2 regions of the Aneurinibacillus uraniidurans genome follow, and region 1 is predicted to be linked to the other one. Evidence: a T-box and tRNA genes for the amino acid it is inferred to sense, from the RefSeq annotation. Region 1 holds a T-box; the other holds one or more tRNA genes.
What was found. The T-box of region 1 lies ahead of trpS (tryptophan--tRNA ligase). A T-box ahead of a tRNA ligase gene usually reads a tRNA of that ligase, here a tRNA-Trp.

Region 1 (8,710 bases):
GATGAGGCATTACGTGTGCTGCTTTCTCTGCTGGAAAAAGCGAGCGTGCTCGAATTGCTTGCTGGAAAAATCAGCAGTACGCTTGAAAAAGAAGCGGCACGGATGAGTGGCCTGCCGCGAAATGAGCTTTTGTTCAAAACGCTTATTCGATTTAATGAAATGGTTCATAACCGTTCTATTTCCTATAGTAATCGGGATGACTTGATTGATAATATGAAAGAGATTACAGAGGCCGCTCTTGCAACTGTAGTGCGTACAGAAAAAGAATTTGCAGGCGAGACGCTTTTGGATCTATTTGTATATGAAGGGGATAAGGTGGAGGAAATTCGCCATCGTAATTCTGACATACCGAAGGAACTAGTGCCCGTGCCGCGTATTGTCGCATTGTACGTACAGGAGTTGATGGACAAGCAGGGGAGTTTACCAGCATTATCGAATCAGCGTCTGCGGGAAAAATTACTTCCTTTTCTCCTCTATTGTCTCTTCCTCTGGGCTGAAAAAATAGAAGAAGCAGAGGCAGATGAACGACTGCTTTGTTTTTTGCAGTACTGGCAGGAGAAAAAAGGCATTTACGATCACCTCTGTGTAAAATATGAAGAGCATGCATATGCGATTGAACTGGAAGAGCGACTTTTAGAGCAAAAAAATTCCAATATGAAAGTGTTGCAAAAGCAGCTGGATCAGATTGTGGAGGAGAAGGATAGCATTCGTGAAGCACTTGGCCAGCGCTTGCCGTATGATATTCACAAAATGAGCGGGATATTTGAAGGGAAAGCAGGTGTCATGTTACAACGCGTGCATGAACTGATTGCTAGACAGGAGCAAGTTGTTGCTACGGAAGCGAGAGAAGGTCTTTTACGCAGCCTGTGGCATAAAATCGATACAAGCATTAGTGAAGCACAGACCGAGCGTGAAATTAAACGATTATCGGTCAAAATCATTGATGAGATGGTAGCACTAAAAAAAGATATTACACTTCTACCGGTTTATTATATGGATCGTGTGAAGCAGATTCATGATTGTGATGCCAAAATTCAGGAAATCCGCCGCTGGCGCTATCAGTTGGAGCAGGAAACAGAGGCACATAAAGATACGATTCAACATCATGAGGCGCACCGCGCCACGCTTAATCAACAGATCAAACAGTGGCAAAAAGAATGGATGTTTGTATAAGGAATCCGCCGGCTTAAATCGGCGGATTTTTTATGCTCGTCCGTAATTCCAGTCATAAAAGAATACAGGACAAGAATACATATGTAAGGAAGTGAGGGAACGGGGAGGGGTGGCGGTGGTAAAAAAAATTGGGAAACAGTTTTTTTTCTATATGTTGATCGTTGCTATACTGTATTTAGGATTTGGGAAATATGAGCAATATAATAACAGCCGTTATATGGCTGCATTTCGTGCTATGCAGGGAGAAGAGACCCTCGATAAGATGGCTGCGCTATATAAAGAGATTGTGGAGTATCAAGCAACGTATAAGCTTACGCCGCAGATGAGTGCACAACTTGTGCAAAATCTGCTTGTAACGGGTAAGAAGCTTAAAGATATCGACCAGAAGCTCAAGCAGGCATATCCAGAACAGCATGTGGATTTTTCGTACTTATATCAAGATCTTTTTCTTGTTATTAAGCAAATTCAAGATAAGGCAAATGACGCCAAGTTAGCCGTTATGGTCGTGCACGCGGTAGAAGGATTGGGCAATGCCAAGGTGCAGTTGTATAGCTGTAGGATGTAGCCACAATTATGGCGGTGAACATGTGCTGTAGCGTAGTGAATGGGTATCGCATAAGAAAAAGGGGAGAAAACAAGAGGACAATCGTCCGCATGCTTTCTCCCCTTCTATTCATGTACCTTTTGGAAGCTTATTCGAGTTAAAAGAGTAAATCTGCAATTTTATAGATCAGTGCGGCAAGCAGTGCCGAGATTGGCAGCGTAATAATCCATGTGATGACAATCCGACGTGCAACGCCCCATTTTACACCTCTGACCCGTTTGGCTGCCCCTACCCCCATAATAGAAGAAGAGATGACGTGGGTTGTACTAACGGGAAGATGGAGATACGTAAATGTAAAAATTAATAGGGAAGATGACAGATCTGCCGCCGCACCGTTCACAGGCTGCAGCTTCATAATTTTTCCCCCTACTGTTTTAATGATTTTCCATCCGCCGACCGATGTACCGATTCCCATTGCCAGTGCGGCTCCGACTCGTACCCACATTGGTATATCTGTTGTTGTCTGAAATCCCCCAGAGATCAAAGCGAGTGTGATAATCCCCATTGCTTTTTGGGCATCATTCGTACCATGTGAATACGATTGCAACGCCGCCGTGAACACCTGAAAGTAACGGAACCCACGATTTGTTTTGCCGAGACTAAAGTTTTTAAATATCGCAGCAAAAAGTGTCATCATTAAAAAACCGATCGCGAGCGCTGCAAAGGGAGAAATCAAAAGGGCTTCGATAATCTTAATAAAGCCTTGGTAATTGAGAGCATGAATGCCAGCAGACGCAATGGCCGCACCTGCAATTGAGCCGATCAGAGCGTGCGACGAACTGCTAGGAATGCCATAATACCAAGTAACAAGATTCCAGGTGATGGCCGCTAGCAAGGCAGCAAGCACAACAAGAGACCCGTTTTGCAGGGTGAACGGGTCAACGATATCTTTAGTGACCGTTTTGGCAACTCCGGTAAATGTGAGTGCTCCAAGAAAGTTCATTGATGCTGCAAGCACAATGGCAACTCGTGGAGACAGAGCACGGGTCGATACAGAGGTAGCGATCGCATTTGCAGTATCATGAAATCCGTTAATAAAATCAAACGCCAGCGCAAGCAGTACGATGCAAATAATCAGAAGTAAAGTGGTATCCATAAAATAAAGAGCATCTCCTTACGCGTTTCGCATGATGATCGTTTCGAGAGTATCGGCTACATCTTCGCAGCTGTCCGAAATGTTTTCTAACACCTCGTATAGTTCTTTGTATTGAATAATTTTAATTGGATCTTTTTCATTTGCAAATAATTCCTTAATGCAGATGCGCAGTAGATCATCGCATTGGGATTCGATGTCATTAATTTTAATGGCATGAGGACGGATATCCATCAACTTCTTCTTGTTTAGAAGCTTGGTCGATTTTGCTACTTCTTCAGTGCTTTCCAGAATCTTTTGGGCAAATGTAATCATGTACTCGTCGGCTTCGGTAATATTGTACATTTCAAACCGGGAAGCACACTGTTCCATACCATCGAGAATGTCATCCATTGTATTAGCCAGCTCAAGGATATCTTCACGTTCTAGAGGGGTAATAAACGTTTTATTCAAAGCCACAATGATCTCGTGGATGTACGTATCACCTTTTGTTTCAAACTCTTTCATTCTCGTAGCGAATTCTTTCAGGTCCGCTTCATCTCGAATTTTAAAATCAACAAAATATTGGGCGGACTCTTTCACATTTTCAGCTATTGAAGTCAGCATATCCAGGAATACATCTCGTTTCGCCGAGAAAATCATGCATCAAAACCTCCAAAATTTTTTTCATACAAACTCCATTTTAGCAAATCATGTCGAACAATGAAATCTTAATTAAAAATTTACTGCCATACAATGCAAACCTAATAAATTTTACACAAACTTTACAAACTGTACGGGCCCCCTATAGTATACACTACACGATCTGAAAAAAGACGACATGATATACTGAATGTAGAAAAATAAGGAGGGATCCGACATGAAAATCGGCATAATAGGAGCGGGAAGACTAGGCTCTGCTTTTGGTTTGTATATGGCTCGACATGGAGCGGAGGAAGTCGGGTATTATAGTCGCACGCAGGCGAGTGCAAGGGAAGCCGTGTCACTTATCGGAGAGGTAGGACGGGTATACGAGGATGTAGCTGTGCTCATACGCGAATCGGACTGGATTGTGCTGACTGTTCCGGACGATGCGATTCCAGCGGTTGTTCGTCTACTAGCAGTGGAAGGGGAATGGGAAGGGAAGCTTGTGTTTCATATGAGTGGTGCTGCTTCATCAGACGTATTGCTCCCGATAAAGCAGGCAGGGGCCTATACGGCGTCACTGCACCCACTTCAGTCGTTCGCAGACGGTCGATCTGGAGCGGACAAGCTTGCGACCTCGGTGTTCGGCATAGAAGGGGAAGAAGTAGCTATTACCATGCTTAAAGAATGGCTTGAGATAACAGGAAACCGTTATTTGGTCATTACAGCTGCACAAAAGCCACTGTATCATGCAGCTGCTGCAGTTGTCTCTAACAGCTTGACTGGAGTAGTGGATTTTGCGTTGCGTTTACTGCAGACAGCCGAGATCGAAGAGCAGCTGGCGCTTTCGGCGCTGTACCCGCTATTGGAGGGAACGGTTCAAAACATACGGGAGAGAGGAGTAGCAGAAGCGTTGACTGGCCCGATTGCCCGTGGAGATATCGGCACGGTTGTGCGACATATGGAAGCGATTGCAAATCAGGCGCCACAGTTATTAGAGGACTATCAAGCGCTTGGACGGCTTACGCTTTCGACTGCATGTCGAAGTCAGTTGCGTGATCCGCAGCGCATTGCTCACTTGCAGGAACTTCTGAACGAATAGATCATTACAAAAAGGAAGAAGAGGAATTAGACTCATCGGAGGAGGGGGCATCCATTTTTTTTATGCATGCCATACGATCTTTACTATCACATAGAGAGCATGAGGTGATATTTGGATTTCGACGCATCCGGATTGTCATCGTGTTCAAAAGGGATGATAGTTCCATTTTTTGCTGTTCATCAAGTACAAAGCGTACCCCGTATTCATATAATTCTTCCGTATCAATCTTGCGAACAATATAGCCAGGGAGTGACAAGATCTGATCCATAATGCGTGTTTGAAATTCGAGCACGATATATGGATTGACAGGCAATTTGAGGTTTGTATAAAAGCGAAGTCCACCTGGCCCGATGTCAAGGATACATGTTTTTGTATGGTTGGCATCAATTTGATTGTCTTTAATCTTGACAATAGTCATATTGGCGCACAGTGGATTTTGGAAGACCTGACGAAAATGTTCTCTTTGATTTTGCTTCACTGGTTTGTCCTCCTTTTACATAAAATGTTATACGCCTTCTTTATTTTATACTCAATTTTTTCATATGGTCATGATTCTTTTGTATTATTCAACCGATTTATGACGTCCAAAAGTAACGCATTTTTTTGTCCCTATTTCTCTTGCCAAATCCGAATGATTATACAAGTCGGATTTGGAGGAGGTGAAAAGGCATGGCAGTTTCAAGTGTAACAAAAGGAATGCAGCTAATCCTTCTGCTTGAGGATGGATTAGGTACAGACGGCAAGAAAAAAATCCGTCGCAAAGTATATCGCGGCGTTAGTCAGACTGCATCGCAACAGGATATTTATGAGACAGCAGCTGCACTGGCAAGTTTGCAGGAGCATCCGTTGGTTGGAGTAGAGCAGGCAGCTCAGACACAATTATTCCAGGTATAAGATGGGAGGGTTGTAAGTGAAAACATTGGAGCTTCAATTTACAACAGCAGGTGGTGGAATGGTTACGTTAGCGGTCGCAGATCCAATCATGCCGATAAATGCTGCGAGTGTAGCGACGGCAATGGATGTTATCATTAGTCGCAGAATTTTTGATACACCAACGGGCCCGATTGTAGGAAAGAAAGGTGTGCGACTTGTAGATCATCAGGTCTCAGACATTGCTCTGGCATAGCTAAACGTAACGAAAGAGCCAGAAGGAGGACAATACAGTGACAGATTGGATTCCCGTGCTCTCGAATGTAGGTTTTCCGGCTGCTGTAACGCTGTACTTGCTCGTTCGGGTGGAGTCCCGGTTAGAACAGCTAAGTGGATGCATTACAAGGCTGACGGAAACCATTCACGCAATGCGAGACTAATATTGTATGGCGGCATCAGTTGCGAGATGCCGCCTTTTTCCAATGTTGTAAAGTAGAAAGTTACGATTTTCACAACATCTGTAGTGTAATAAAGATGGTATAATGCTAGTAAAGCGTTTTCAAAAGGGGGCTTTATTATGCATGAAAAGCTAGATGCAGCAAGCCATCCAAGATTATATGAAATTCGGCTGCTGATTTGTGCTGCACAGGCAGACGGATATCTGGATGATATAGAGCAAGAGAAGATTTTTCGTCAGGTGAATCTTGATATTTTTTCTGTACGAGAACGTCAGATTTTTCATGATGACCTGGAATATCCGAAAAATCCAAAAGACCTGGCCAGCGAATTGAGCCCGTATATTACGGACGAAGAAAAAATGATGCTGATTCGCAAGATGTTTAAACTGGTAGCGATGGAAAAGGTGATGACGAACGAGGAACGACGAATGATTTTTATTACTGGGTGTGAGCTTGGAATTCAGGATAAGAAAATAGAAGAAATCGAGCAGTGGGTTATGGAAGGTGTGGCATGGATTTCTCGCTGGGATGCCATTACTGGAAAATCACGATTGGATATCAAAGGAAGCACATAAAAATGATTGAAGGAAGGAAAAAGCATTCGCCTTTTCCTTCCTTTTTTCTTTTTAGAAGGTGACAAGTCCCATATTGCGGCGGGCGCGATCCAACGTAACCGATGCAATAGCAGCGGCACGCTCTGCTCCCTGTTTGAGAATATCTTCAAGCTCGGGACTTGCCATCCAGCGTGTGTATTCCTGCTGGATTGGCGTTAGCGCATTAACGACAACTTCAGCAAGATCCTTTTTGAAGTCGCCATAGCCACGGCCCTCATAACGCTTTTCAATCGTTTCAATTGGCTCATTGCTGCAAACGGAATAAATGGTGAGTAAGTTGCTGATCGCAGGTTTATTTACTTTATCGTAGCGTACAACGCCTTCTGAATCCGTTACAGCCCGCTTGATTTTTTTGACGATGGCAGAAGGTTCATCCAGCAGCGCTACATAGCTTCCTGCATTTGGATTGCTTTTGCTCATTTTCTTAGAAGGATCATCAAGTGACATGATGCGGCCGCCGAACTCCTGAATCATCGGTTCTGGGATGATGAATGTTTCTCCGTATTTTTTATTGAAACGCTCGGCCATATCACGAGTGAACTCCAGATGCTGCTTCTGATCTTCTCCAACTGGAACATGAGTTGCATTATATAGCAAGATGTCAGCTGCCATAAGTGCCGGATATGTAAGCAGTCCGCATGTTACGACTTCTTTGCCGGTAGATTTATCTTTGTACTGTGTCATGCGTTCAAGCTCACCGATGTAGCCTGTGCATTGCATCAGCCAGCCGAGTTCTGCATGCTCTTTAACATGAGATTGGATGAACAGAATGGACTTTGCCGGATCGATTCCGATGCTTAGATACATGGCAGCAAGCTGCATCGTATACTCTCTAAGTGCTTGCGGCTCTTTTGGTACAGTAAGCGAGTGCAGGTCTACGATGGAGTAGATACAGTTTCCTTCTTCCTGCAGGGCCACGAACCGTTTCATGGCGCCGATGTAGTTACCTAATGTAAAATTCCCACTCGGCTGCACACCAGAAAAAATTTGTTTTGTCATCGTGTGTTTGCTCCTTTGGTATATAAAATAAAAAAGGCTCCTCGTCCATAAGGGACGAAGAACCGTGGTGCCACCCTCGTTAGCCAAAAGCGCAGCAGAAAGAAGGCTGGGCGTAAGGCTCACTTAATCCCCGATAACGGAGGGAAGCCGCCTGTGCCTACTCACAGCAGATGCCGCTTCAGCACGGAGCTCAGAAGTCCATTCCCCAGGGCGGTACGTACCGGGCTTCCACCTGCTCCCGGCTCTCTGCAACGCCGCATCCTGCGTACTATTCTTCCTCATAGCTTGTTCCTTGAATTGAAAATTATGATATACAATTTTTCTGATTGTGGCAAGTCTCAACGTCATAAAAAAGGAACACCTCTGCACAGGGCAAAAGGTGTTCAAGTGTGGGATAAGGTTCTCAACGTAACAAGGTTTACAAAAATGCCATCACTTAGTGAGGCAAGTTAGTGCACGTATCGTTGCTGCCGCATTCAGTCATATAAGACTCAGCCTGCTCAGATAATTCGGCTCCACAGCGTGCACAAGTTTTCGTTGGAAGGTTGTTATAGAACTCAGACACTGGAATCATGTTGAACGCCTCCTTTGATGTTTATATTGTATTATAACAGAAGATAATTATTCAAATGTGTTTTGTATCATAAATGAGTGGTTTTTTTACAGGAATGGCTTATATTCTTCATATTTCTCAATCATACGCTATTTTTCGTATTTTTAGAGTAATGAAAATATGACGCATAGTTGTGGGAGGTCTGTTATATTACAAGTATTTATGCGCAATCAAAATAAACACCCCCGCGAGATTTCGCGGGGGTGGGGACTGGTTATTTCCTGATTGTAATGATTTTGTTGTAGTGTCCTGGCTGACTATGGTTTGGTTCGCAAAGAATCACAATTCGATCCGCTTCTTCATGAATAGAACTAAGTTCTAACGTGCCGATGCAGTGTGTGTCGATATCGAGACAAAAATGAAGGCATTGATACTGGCTCCCCATAATTTCAGCAGCTGCTTTTTTAAGAATACCGGAAATTTGTTTGGTCTCGCTCGGTGTTTCAATGGTAACATTCATTTTTTTGCCGGCCAAACGGTTGAGTATAAGACGCACATCTGCTTGCAGTTCCTGGTGTGTTTTTGGCTTCTTGTCTTTTTTGGCCAGTACACTCCTGAAA
Region 2 (3,515 bases), 1.6 Mb from region 1:
ACCATAATATCATCCTAACTACGTCGGGTTATGTTCTAAGCTAGGATGAGACTGTAGTGCCTGAAAGGTGCAACCATAATGCGGAGCCGTGGTGAAGTTGGAGTTCACGCTGGACTGTCACTCCGGAGGTCGCGGGTTCGAGTCCCGTCGGCTCCGCCATGAATAAGCCGGTGTAGCTCAACTGGTAGAGCACCTGACTTGTAATCAGGGGGTTGAGGGTTCAAGTCCTTTCGCCGGCATTTAAATAAATATGGAGGGGTAGCGAAGTGGCTAAACGCGGCGGACTGTAAATCCGCTCCCTGTGGGTTCGGCGGTTCGAATCCGTCCCCCTCCACCAGTTTTATTGGGGTATAGCCAAGCGGTAAGGCAACGGACTTTGACTCCGTCACTCCCTGGTTCGAATCCAGGTACCCCAGCCATTTTATAGCGAGCCATTAGCTCAGTTGGTAGAGCACCTGACTTTTAATCAGGGTGTCACTGGTTCGAGTCCAGTATGGCTCACCATTTATCCATATGCGGTAAATGAATTATGCGGGTGTGGCGGAATTGGCAGACGCACTAGACTTAGGATCTAGCGCTTCGGCGTGGGGGTTCAAGTCCCTCCACCCGCACCATACATGCGGACATAGCTCAGTTGGTAGAGCACGACCTTGCCAAGGTCGGGGTCGCGAGTTCGAGTCTCGTTGTCCGCTTTTCTTGGTATTTCTGGAGGTATAGCCAAGTGGTAAGGCCAAGGTCTGCAAAACCTTTATTCCCCGGTTCAAATCCGGGTACCTCCTGTACATCTTATGCCGATGTGGCGGAATTGGCAGACGCGCACGACTCAAAATCGTGTTCCTTCTGGAGTGTCGGTTCGACCCCGACCATCGGTACCATATTGCGGGTGTAGTTCAATGGTAGAACATCAGCCTTCCAAGCTGAATACGTGGGTTCGATTCCCATCACCCGCTCCATCAAGTTCATATGTGCCCGTAGCTCAATCGGATAGAGTGTCTGACTACGAATCAGAAGGTTGGGAGTTCGAGTCTCTCCGGGCACGCCATAGTATGTCGGGAAGTAGCTCAGCTTGGTAGAGTACCTGGTTTGGGACCAGGGTGTCGCAGGTTCGAATCCTGTCTTCCCGACCATTTTTATGTCTACATATGGCGGTGTAGCTCAGCTGGCTAGAGCGTACGGTTCATACCCGTAAGGTCGGGGGTTCGATCCCCTCCGCCGCTACTTTATATAGGGGCATAGTTTAACGGTAGAACAGAGGTCTCCAAAACCTCCAGTGTGGGTTCGATTCCTACTGCCCCTGCCAGTTTTTCATACATGTGGAGGGATACCGAAGTGGTCATAACGGGGCGGTCTTGAAAACCGTTAGGGTGCAAGCCCACGCGGGTTCGAATCCTGCTCCCTCCGCCATGGGCCTATAGCTCAGTTGGTTAGAGCGCACGCCTGATAAGCGTGAGGTCGGCTGTTCGAGTCAGCCTAGGCCCACCATTTATATAGATTTTGCGGTCGTGGTGGAATTGGCAGACACGCTATCTTGAGGGGGTAGTGATCCATGATCGTGCGAGTTCGAGTCTCGCCGACCGCATCATATAAAGGCAAAAGTAACATAGCCCTGTGGTTCTCTATTAGATTGAGAGCACAGGGCTATGTTTGTATTATTTCACGCTAGTACAAAAAAGTTTCTTGATCTTTGTTACTTTTTAAAAATATGATGACAGTAGAATTGAATGATAGGTATAGGTGGGACGGATGTGTTAAGTGAAGTAATATTGGAATTGGTGTCAACACAGCAAAAAGACCCATATGCACTGATATGGAGAAGGCTATTTGTTATTCTATATAAAATAAAGCGTAATGCTGATTTAAAGGGAGATACGGTGACCTTATATCAAGTGAATGGGTATGACATGATCTACACACCTGATGAAAGAAAGTTTAAATTGCAAGCAGAAGGTATCACCTTTAATTTAAAAATTGATGAACTTGTTACGGGAATATGTGAAGGAAGGTTCTTACCTTCTTAAATTAAAGATAATAAGAAATAAAAGATGAGTAGGGTTATCCTGTAAGCAGTTGGTCGAATCGCTTGTGGGATACCCCTTTTTTAAATTTATCTATTGGATATAGTATCCACATCGCGTTCTTTTTTCGATGAGCTTCCTTTTATCTACTTACATCAACCCAATGTTCAGAAAATGTTCAGGACCGTTTGATAAGATGAAATTATGATTGTAAGAGTTCGAGGCTGGAGGTGAAAGTAGCTTGATTCATACACGCAATGTGACTGCCTATGATACATCCTTCCTTTATCAAGCCTATAAGGAGGCAAGAGAGAAGGAACTTTCACAAATGGGATGGGATGCAGAAGAGCAGGAAGGACTTCTTCGTGTGCAGTTCGACATGCAGAGACGTTCGTATGCGCTTCAGCATCTAGCGGCTGATCATAACATTATCTTGCTTGATACGGTGCGCATCGGTCAGATTATGACCAAAATCACGGATCGTTCTATCTGGATTATTGATGTTTCTTTGCTTGCAGAATACCAAAATAAAGGGATTGGTACGCGTTTGATTCATGATATTCAAGCGAGAGCAGAAGAGACGGGGAAGGCTGTACGTTTACATGTACTGCATAACAATCCAGCGCAATGTTTGTATGAACGACTTGGGTTTTATAGGGTAGGGGAGAAGTTTCCTTATGTTGCTATGGAATGGCTGCATAATCAAACAACAAGAGCAAGTAGAAAGGAAGAAGAGGTTCCACTTATGTTTGGTGACATGAAATGAGTGATGTTTGAACGGTATCAAACTGTTTATCTTCATCCTTGTGGAAAGAAACGAAGACATTGTCATGCTTCTTGGCCGTACACTCCAAACAATCTGTAGCTATTTAAAGTTTATCGAGAAAAAGGACTGGTAGGGCTTGAACTTCGACATTATCCTCTACATCACTAATGCAAGTTGTAAAAAAGAGTTTATCTCGAGAGAAGAAGTTGCGGCGATTGTTCAGCAACTTCTCCAAAAGTCTGAATTAATCAACTAAAGATCAAGAGAAAAAAAGGAAGAGGGTTATCCTGCAAGCAGCTCGTTCAGTAGCTTGTGGGATACCCTTTTTTGCATTTTATCTATCTGAATGTAGTCATTCACATCGCGTTCTTTGTTAGAGGATGGAGGTGAAAATAGCTTGATTCATACACGCAATGCGACTGCTGCTGATGCTTCTTTCCTTTATCAAGTCTATAAGGAGACAAGAGAGAAGGAACTTGTACAAGTAGGCTGGGGTGAGGAAGAACTGGAAGTATTTCTTCGTATGCAGTTTGCTATGCAGAGACGTTCGTACGAGCTTCAGCATCGAACAGCCAATCATAACATTATTCTGCTTGGTACGGTGCGTATCGGTCAGATTATGACTGAAGTCACAAATCAAGTCACAAATCAAGTCATATGGTTTATTGATGTGTCTTTACTTGCCGAATATCAAAATAAAGGAATTGGCACACGTTTGATTCACGATATTCAAG

Region 2: it has a tRNA-Trp gene. The T-box ahead of trpS (tryptophan--tRNA ligase) is inferred to sense a tRNA for this amino acid. The anticodon was not compared.

The regions. Positions count from the first base shown of each region.
Region 1 is NZ_CP116902.1:2,760,584-2,769,293, reverse strand. Features, by position in the region: gene PO771_RS13805 (hypothetical protein) at 1-1,173, shown strand, start outside; gene PO771_RS13800 (hypothetical protein) at 1,289-1,738, shown strand; gene PO771_RS13795 (inorganic phosphate transporter) at 1,875-2,873, opposite strand; gene PO771_RS13790 (DUF47 domain-containing protein) at 2,892-3,512, opposite strand; gene PO771_RS13785 (Rossmann-like and DUF2520 domain-containing protein) at 3,730-4,596, shown strand; gene PO771_RS13780 (PilZ domain-containing protein) at 4,601-5,074, opposite strand; gene PO771_RS13775 (DUF1659 domain-containing protein) at 5,266-5,490, shown strand; gene PO771_RS13770 (DUF2922 domain-containing protein) at 5,507-5,722, shown strand; gene PO771_RS13765 (YvrJ family protein) at 5,760-5,906, shown strand; gene PO771_RS13760 (DUF533 domain-containing protein) at 6,044-6,499, shown strand; gene trpS (tryptophan--tRNA ligase) at 6,551-7,537, opposite strand; T-box leader at 7,585-7,828, opposite strand; gene yhfH (protein YhfH) at 7,974-8,111, opposite strand; gene PO771_RS13745 (hypothetical protein) at 8,365-8,710, opposite strand, start outside.
Region 2 is NZ_CP116902.1:532,548-536,062, forward strand. Features, by position in the region: tRNA gene PO771_RS02655 (tRNA-Met) at 1-4, shown strand, start outside; tRNA gene PO771_RS02660 (tRNA-Asp) at 83-159, shown strand; tRNA gene PO771_RS02665 (tRNA-Thr) at 167-239, shown strand; tRNA gene PO771_RS02670 (tRNA-Tyr) at 253-337, shown strand; tRNA gene PO771_RS02675 (tRNA-Gln) at 345-419, shown strand; tRNA gene PO771_RS02680 (tRNA-Lys) at 429-504, shown strand; tRNA gene PO771_RS02685 (tRNA-Leu) at 532-614, shown strand; tRNA gene PO771_RS02690 (tRNA-Gly) at 620-692, shown strand; tRNA gene PO771_RS02695 (tRNA-Cys) at 708-779, shown strand; tRNA gene PO771_RS02700 (tRNA-Leu) at 791-875, shown strand; tRNA gene PO771_RS02705 (tRNA-Gly) at 880-953, shown strand; tRNA gene PO771_RS02710 (tRNA-Arg) at 966-1,042, shown strand; tRNA gene PO771_RS02715 (tRNA-Pro) at 1,051-1,127, shown strand; tRNA gene PO771_RS02720 (tRNA-Met) at 1,145-1,218, shown strand; tRNA gene PO771_RS02725 (tRNA-Trp) at 1,227-1,300, shown strand; tRNA gene PO771_RS02730 (tRNA-Ser) at 1,316-1,404, shown strand; tRNA gene PO771_RS02735 (tRNA-Ile) at 1,406-1,482, shown strand; tRNA gene PO771_RS02740 (tRNA-Leu) at 1,497-1,579, shown strand; gene PO771_RS02745 (hypothetical protein) at 1,746-2,018, shown strand; gene PO771_RS02750 (GNAT family N-acetyltransferase) at 2,257-2,781, shown strand; gene PO771_RS02755 (GNAT family N-acetyltransferase) at 3,179-3,515, shown strand, end outside.